Regions from separate parts of the Exiguobacterium sp. R-39 genome, predicted to be linked through region 1. Evidence: predicted binding sites of a transcription regulator. Region 1 holds the regulator's gene; the other holds the start of a gene.
What was found. The regulator CtsR, encoded in region 1, represses protease genes until heat stress. The targets are predictions, from matches to a motif close to ATGGTCAATAAAGGTCAAACA.

Region 1 (4,228 bases):
AGGGAGCTTGACTGCGAGACCTACAAGTCGAGCAGGGACGAAAGTCGGGCTTAGTGATCCGGTGGTTCCGCATGGAAGGGCCATCGCTCAACGGATAAAAGCTACCCTGGGGATAACAGGCTGATCTCCCCCAAGAGTCCACATCGACGGGGAGGTTTGGCACCTCGATGTCGGCTCATCGCATCCTGGGGCTGGAGTAGGTCCCAAGGGTTGGGCTGTTCGCCCATTAAAGCGGTACGCGAGCTGGGTTCAGAACGTCGTGAGACAGTTCGGTCCCTATCCGTCGTGGGCGCAGGAAATTTGAGGAGAGCTGTCCTTAGTACGAGAGGACCGGGATGGACGCACCGCTGGTGTACCAGTTGTTCCGCCAGGAGCATCGCTGGGTAGCTACGTGCGGACGGGATAAATGCTGAAAGCATCTAAGCATGAAGCCCCCTCCAAGATGAGATTTCCCTTTGAGTAATCAAGAAAGACCCCTCAGAGACGATGAGGTAGATAGGTCACGGGTGGAAGCATGGCGACATGCGGAGCTGAGTGATACTAATCGGTCGAGGCCTTGTTCTAGCAGATGATTGTTGATGACTTCAGTTTTGAGGGCGCGAGCCCGTCGTCTGGTGACGATAGCCAAGTGGTCACACCCGTTCCCATGCCGAACACGGAAGTTAAGCACTTGAACGCCGAAAGTAGTTGGGGGCTTCCCCCTGTGAGGATAGGACGTTGCCAGGCAAGTGAAGGACCGATCTGCATTTTGCAGGTCGGTCTTTTTGTGTATGCCAAATGAAAAGCCTAAATGGTTGCATTTCACTTTTAAGATGATTACTATTAAATCAAACAATAGTCAAAGATGGTCAGAGAGGTGGTGCCCATGCAAAACATCACAGATATCATCGAAGCCTATTTAAAGCAGATTTTACATGATGAGAAAAAAATTGAAATCAAACGCCAGGAAATTGCAGAACGTTTTGATTGTGTACCCTCACAAATCAATTATGTCATCAACACCCGTTTTACGGTTGAAAAGGGTTATTTTGTTGAAAGTAAACGTGGTGGCGGTGGGTATATCCGCATTCAAAAGATTGTCATTTTAGATAGTCATGATCTGTTAGATGAAGTCAGCCAATGGGTTGGAAACGATTTAACCGAACAAGCTGCAGAAGATTATCTGATTCGTTTAGTAAACGAGCAGCTGTTGACACGGCGAGAAGCGATTTTGATTCAATCGTTGTTGCAAAAGGAAAGTCTACCAATGGCACTTGAGGATCAACGCCGGATGCGGGCTCATTTGATGCAGACCGTCCTGCAAACCATTAAGCGACTGTGACACGGGAGGAATGTGTATGCGTTGTCAGCGGTGTGGTGAACGAGAAGCTGTCGTCCGTGTCAAACTCCCACAAGATCAAGAGGGAACAGAACAAGTTCTTTGTTCAGTTTGTGTAAAAGAACTGGCAAAAGCCTATCAAGAAACCGCTTGTCCTTCATGTGGGATGACACGCCAACAACTTTTACATTTGCGAAAAGTTGGTTGTGCAACATGCTATTCGTTTTTCAAAGAAGAAGTAGATGGGATGATTCGTCAGTTTCAACACGGTCATACGAAACATTATGGTTCACGTCCTGAAGAAGAGTCGGTCGAAAAAAGATTGGCACAACAGTTGAGTCGACTCAAAGAACAGTTGAACCGTAAGATTTTATCGGAAGACTATGAAGAAGCAGAACTCATTAAACAGCAGATTGTAAATGTGGAGGAGGATTTGCGCCATGTTTGAAGAACTATTGACGCAACCTCTTAGTCAAAAGATGGATCAACAGGCACCTTACGATGATATCGTCGTTTCGACACGAATTCGCTTAGCGCGTAATGTAGCCCATTATCCTTTTTCGACAAGAATGACAGAAGAACAGGCAAATGCGTTAATCAACGAAACAGAACGTCAATTATCCGGACTAAAAGGATTTCAATTCGGGCGGGTCGATCAAGTTGATGCCTTAACGCGAACTGCTTTAGTAGAAAAACATTTGATCAGTCCTGCCCTTGCGACACACCCACGAACCGGACTTTTTATCAGTGAAGATGAACAGATCAGTGTCATGGTGAATGAAGAAGATCATTTTCGTATTCAAACCCTGTTACCGGGTTTGCAGTTAGAAGAAGCTTTTCGGGTGGCAAAGCAGGTCGATCGTTTAATCAGTGAACGCTTCAAGATAGCTTTTGATGATACGCTCGGTTATTTGACGACTTGTCCGAGTAACGTCGGCACAGGCCTACGGGCCTCGGTGATGTTGCATTTACCGGGACTCGTCCTGACCAATCAAATCCAAGGGTATATTAAACACCTGCGGCAGCTCGGTTTTGCGATTCGCGGGCGTTACGGCGAAGGAAGCGATGCTTCCGGTCGAATGTTCCAATTATCGAATCAACGGACACTTGGTGCGAGTGAGGATATGCTGATTACGGATTATCAATTTGCTGTTGAAGCATTAATTGAGGCAGAACAAGCGGCAAGAAAAGGATTATTGGAGACGTATCAAGAAGAACTAGAAGACCGGCTTTACCGGTCATCCGGAATTTTGCAATCGGCCCGATTAATTACGGCACGGGAAGCAACGGAGCGTTTATCCGATGTCCGGTTAGCCGATAGCCTCGGTTTGGCCGTGGAACTTCCGCCAAACTTATTCCATCATTTACTTGTATCGCTACAAACAGGTTTTCTACAAAAGCATTTCGGGAAACAATTAACATCAAGAGAACGGGACATCGAACGAGCGAGTATCATTCGTCAGATGTTAACCGAACAGACAAACAGGGATCACACACAAGGAGGTTTTGCGTAATGATGTTTGGACGATTCACAGAACGTGCTCAACGCGTACTCGCACTTGCTCAAGAAGAAGCGGTACGTCTTGGTCACCATAATATCGGGACAGAACACATTTTACTCGGACTTGTACGTGAAGGAGACGGGATTGCGGCGAAAGCCTTAACAGCACTCGGACTCAGTTCAGATAAGATTCAAATGGAAGTTGAAGCTTTAATCGGTCGCGGCCAAGACGGTGCGACGACGATTCACTATACACCACGCGCGAAAAAAGTCATCGAGCTGTCGATGGATGAGGCCCGTAAACTCGGTCATTCGTATGTCGGTACAGAGCATCTCTTACTCGGTCTGATCCGTGAAGGAGAAGGCGTCGCAGCACGTGTCTTAAACAACCTTGGCATCAGCCTCTCTAAAGCCCGTCAGCAGGTGCTTCAACTGCTTGGTAACAGTGAAACGACAGCCAATGCGTCGCAAGCAGGATCTGGTGTCGCAACACCGACGCTTGACGGTCTCGCACGCGACTTGACACAACAGGCACGGGAAACACGTCTTGATCCAGTGATCGGCCGTGCGAAAGAAATCCAACGTGTCATTGAAGTCTTAAGCCGTCGGACAAAAAACAATCCGGTCTTGATCGGAGAGCCGGGTGTTGGTAAAACAGCCGTCGTCGAAGGTCTTGCCCAACAAATCATTAACAATGAAGTGCCGGAGACGTTACGGAATAAACGCGTCATGGTTCTCGATATGGGAACACTCGTCGCCGGTACAAAATACCGTGGTGAGTTCGAAGACCGCTTGAAAAAAGTCATGGATGAGATTCGTCAGGCCGGTAATATCATTCTCTTCATCGACGAATTGCACACATTGATCGGTGCCGGCGGAGCAGAAGGGGCAATTGATGCCTCGAACATCCTCAAGCCGTCACTCGCCCGTGGTGAACTCCAGTGTATCGGAGCAACGACACTCGATGAGTACCGGAAATACATCGAAAAAGATGCGGCACTCGAACGTCGTTTCCAACCGATTCAAGTGGCTGAACCTACAACAGATGAAGCGACACAAATCTTGTTTGGTCTTCGTGACCGTTATGAAGCACATCACCGGGTGACGATCACGGATGAAGCAATCCAAGAAGCGGTAACACTCTCGGACCGCTACATCTCGGATCGTTTCCTACCGGATAAAGCGATTGACTTGATTGATGAAGCCGCTTCAAAAGTTCGTTTGCGCTCCTATACAGCACCACCGAACCTAAAAGAAGTCGAAGCGAAGCTTGAAGGTATTCGTAAAGACAAAGATGAAGCCGTTCAAAGTCAAGAATTCGAAAAAGCAGCCAGTCTCCGTGATACAGAACAAAAATTGCGTGATGAATTGGAACGTTTGAAAGAAGAATGGCAGAACAAGCAAGGCAA
Region 2 (4,228 bases), 740 kb from region 1:
TCTTTCAGGAAGTCCACTTCCCGGCGTAATACCCGTTCCGTCAAGCCGAGGCTTGTTGCCAGGGTCCGCCGGCCAATCGGCTGCATGAGCCGGACATAATGAAGTATGTCGTAACGTGTCTGCATTTCTTCGATCAGATCAGGCACGATTCGTTTTTGGATCTGTACTAACTGCCGAATCATGTATTCCCGCTCCTCTCAAGTTGCTGGACACTTTACGTCCCGCGTGTCATATCTTGTCCCACTTGGTACATCCTCATCATAACAGCCCTCGTACAAGGATTCAAGCCTCGCCCTTTAACTTTTTTCAAGTAAGCGGTTTCTTATCGCCTCTGTCTCAAATTTGCCATAACTCCAAATTTCAGACTGATGCATGACGACAGGAATTTCATATAAAAAACGGAGACTGAGCGCAGCATCTTCTTCAATGTTCATTTCTTCGAACGTCCAATCCGGAAATTCATCGAGTACGAAATCAAGTAAGAAGGCGGCTTCCTCACATAGCGTACATCCGGGACGTGAATACAGTGTTAAGGTCGTGTGTTCTTTTGATGGCATCATTCATTCGCCTCTCGTCGTTTCGTCATGTCGGACCGGGTCAAGTGCAGACCCGCCCGATACTTCGCGACTGTCCGTCTTGCGACCCGGATGCCTTCCAGGTCGAGACGGTTGACGATCTGTTGATCCGACAACGGCGAGGTCGCTTCCTGAATCAATTGTGCGATTCGGGCCTTGATTAAAAAGCTCGATGTGCCGCTTTTCGTCTTCGATACAAAAAAATTCTCAAGCTCAAGGGTTCCCTGAACCGTCCGGATCGTTTTGTTGGCAATCGCCCGACCAATCGTCGAAGGATGGTATCCCGTTTGTTCGGCGACTTCTTTTTTCGTCAACGGTTCTAAATGAAGTTCCCCTTTGAACCAACGGATTTGCCGCGCAATGATAACGTCCAGAATCGAATGCAAGGTTTTGCGTCGTCGTTCATAGGCGCTCAAAAAAGGTGTTGCTTCCTCAAGATCCGTCCACGACGTATCAAGTGTTAAGCTATACCAATTGACTTGCACCTGACCGTCGACCCACTCGACATCGGCTTCCGGGATCGTCATCGTGGTCGATGTCGGTAAGAGTGGGGTTTTCGGTAACCGTTCAATCCGTAGCTTCATTTGTTTCCGCTCTGTCCCGTCATTAATCTTTTCCAAGACGTTTGTAAGAGATTGCCCGTCTGACAGATCAGCGACCAAATCAATCAAACGGTCTTCCTCAAGCTCCATGGCATGCAACAGGCGACACTCCGCTTCCGAGCGTGCCGCGATTCCGGTCGGTTCACATTGCTGAAGCAGTTGTCGTGCCTGCTTGATTGTCGACTCCTCACAGTCAAGCAAAACTGCTAATCGTGCATCGGTCGTTCTGAGTAATCCATCCGCGTCTAAGTACAGGATGAGTTGTTCCGCCATATATCCTATTTCCTGTCTGACCGATTCTAAACGTATTTGCTGAAGAAGTTCCGCTTCAAATGAGTCAATCCGGTCTGCAACCTGCGCTAAATCCGGCGGAATCATTTTTCTTCCATTATGTTCAGTCCGAGTAGCACGACGGATGATTCGGTACAATCGTTCCTCGAGTTCTGCCCGCGTCTCTTCCAGCACCGCCAATTGAAACAACTGAGCGGCTGACATCACGAGACGTTGTGCTTGTTCCTGTCTCTGTTCCATCCGTTCCCCTCCCTTTCCCGATTAAAATAGATTCTGCTTCTATTATATAGGATGGACCTTCATTCAATCGTCTCTTACGTTTTGACAAAAAATCAGCAAACTTGAAAATCTAGTATTGCTTTTCTGAAAAAATGTCGGTATACTATTAATTGTTCAGTAATTACATGCACCCGTAGCTCAGGGGATAGAGCACTGGTTTCCGGTACCAGGTGTCGGGAGTTCAAATCTCTCCGGGTGTACCATACTTGAATCTTCAGGCAATGCCGTTTACGGTGTTGCCTTTTTTCTATACTGATATGTTTAGCAGCCACTGTTTCCGGAAAAATACATAAAACCTACAGCGTATCTTTTGACCAATGTTGACCAAAGGATTATGATAAGGACAAGTCGAATATGTGCTACATACCAACCATAAGGAGGCAAAGACTATGTTAATTCCAACAGTCATCGAACAAACCAACCGCGGGGAACGTGCTTACGATATCTATTCCCGTTTGCTCAAAGACCGCATCATCCTTCTCGGGAGCGCGATTGACGACAACGTCGCCAACTCAGTCGTTGCCCAGTTACTTTTCCTAGCAGCAGAAGATCCAGATAAAGAAATCTCACTTTACATCAACAGCCCAGGTGGCTCAATCACAGCAGGTATGGCGATTTACGATACGATGAACTTCATCAAACCGCAAGTTTCAACCATCTGTATCGGAATGGCTGCTTCAATGGGTGCATTCTTGCTTCAAGCCGGCGCTAAAGGAAAACGTTTTGCACTTCCAAACGCCGAAATCATGATCCACCAACCACTCGGTGGAACACAAGGTCAAGCATCGGACATCAAAATCCATGCGGAACGCATCATCAAAATGCGTGAACACTTAAACAAAATCATGGCTGAAAATACAGGACAACCACTTGAAGTCATCGAGCGTGATACAGAGCGCGATAACTTCATGTCTGCTCAAGCAGCCGCTGACTATGGTTTAATCGACCGCGTCATGGAACGTGCGTAATTTTCACCAGACCGTCTTCGCAGATTGCGAGGACGGTTTTTTTCCTGTGTACAAAAAAAGACCACTGTCCTTTGCGTCACTCTTCTCAGAACAGACGCGGACAGAGGTCCTATTTTTTAGTCGATCAAATCTGTGATATCAGATACGATATCGTGGTTTTCGCGAATCAATGTGTAGATTCCGTTCGCATGAGGTGAAAGTTCTTCTTCCGCCTGCAATTGTTTCAGGAACAACGATGTCGCAAAGGCGACGAGCGTACTTTTTGGTACACCGATCGTTTTCGCTTTTTTCGTAAGCACTTCATCAAACTTCGCATCAACTGTCAGCGAAATACGTTTTTTCTCATTAGCCATTTCAAAAACTCCTTAATTCGAACATTTAGTTGCATCGACTATATATTATAGTAGACTATGGTTCATCTCGCAAGTTACTCCCTAAAGAGCCCCGGTCATCGACTCCCCGTTTCGGATTTTATCCGCAATTTGATCAATCTTGCGCAATCGATGATTGATCCCGGATTTCGAGATGGAACCACTCTCGACCATCTCACCGAGTTCCTGTAAGGTTACGTCTTGATGTGTCACCCGCAAGATGGCGATTTCTCTTAATTTGTCCGGCAAGACATCAAGTCCGACCGTCCGTTCGAGAAACTTAATGTTCTCGACCTGGCGTAACGCCGCCCCGACGGTTTTGTTGAGGTTCGCCGTCTCACAGTTGACGAGCCGGTTGACCGAATTCCGCATATCTTTTAAAATCCGGACATCCTCAAACCGTAACATCGAATACGTTGCTCCGACGAGCTTAAGAAAATCAGAAATCTTCTCACTTTCCTTGATGTAGAGAATATGTCCTTTTTTCCGTTCAATCGCTTTTGCATTCAAATCAAACTGATTCGTCAGGCTGCGTAAAGCAGCATTATGTTCTTCGTACAGACTGAATATTTCCAGATGGTACGAAGACGTCGCCGGATTGTTCAACGAGCCTCCGGCTAAAAAGGCACCGCGCAGATAGGCCCGCGCACGCCGTTCGTCGTTGACGATCGAATCACTAATCGAACGGATCATCGTAAACCCTTCCCCTAAAATACCAAGGTCTTGTAAAATCTTATCCGCCTGTTGTTTGACGCGGACGATATAGACATTATTTTTCTTCAGACGCATTTTTTTCCGGACGAGTAAATCCAGATGGACGGCATAGGCGCGTTTGAGCAAGGAATAAATACGGCGGGCAATCGAAGCGTTTTCCGTCGAGATATCCAGTGTCAGTCCACGTCCCAGTCCAAATGAGATTGCTCCATTCATCCGGGCCAAGGCAGCAAGTTCCGCCTTCATTTCATGATCGGTGATCGCGATTTGCGTTAACTCTTTTTTGACTTCTGATGCAAAACTCACGTCAGTTCCTCCTTCCCTTCGAATTGACGCACGCGTCGAATGGATAGAACTTTCCGCATGACGAGGCTTGCGACAGCATCCGAGTCATGACGGATGAAGTGATGGTTATAATCCACGATATC

Region 2: a site for CtsR is predicted at 2,055-2,075, ahead of clpP (ATP-dependent Clp endopeptidase proteolytic subunit ClpP). Genes of this name have one in related genera too.

The regions. Positions count from the first base shown of each region.
Region 1 covers NZ_CP187965.1:91,734-95,961, forward strand. The annotation lists rRNA gene ACP26N_RS00510 (23S ribosomal RNA) at 1-564, shown strand, start outside; rRNA gene rrf (5S ribosomal RNA) at 611-726, shown strand; gene ACP26N_RS00520 (CtsR family transcriptional regulator) at 866-1,321, shown strand; gene ACP26N_RS00525 (hypothetical protein) at 1,338-1,766, shown strand; gene ACP26N_RS00530 (protein arginine kinase) at 1,759-2,832, shown strand; gene clpC (ATP-dependent protease ATP-binding subunit ClpC) at 2,832-4,228, shown strand, end outside.
Region 2 covers NZ_CP187965.1:2,434,561-2,438,788, forward strand. The annotation lists gene ACP26N_RS12805 (sugar-binding transcriptional regulator) at 1-182, opposite strand, end outside; gene ACP26N_RS12810 (glutaredoxin family protein) at 297-560, opposite strand; gene ACP26N_RS12815 (RNA polymerase subunit sigma-54) at 557-1,708, opposite strand; tRNA gene ACP26N_RS12820 (tRNA-Arg) at 1,875-1,950, shown strand; gene clpP (ATP-dependent Clp endopeptidase proteolytic subunit ClpP) at 2,104-2,715, shown strand; gene ACP26N_RS12830 (hypothetical protein) at 2,832-3,068, opposite strand; gene whiA (DNA-binding protein WhiA) at 3,150-4,106, opposite strand; gene ACP26N_RS12840 (gluconeogenesis factor YvcK family protein) at 4,103-4,228, opposite strand, start outside.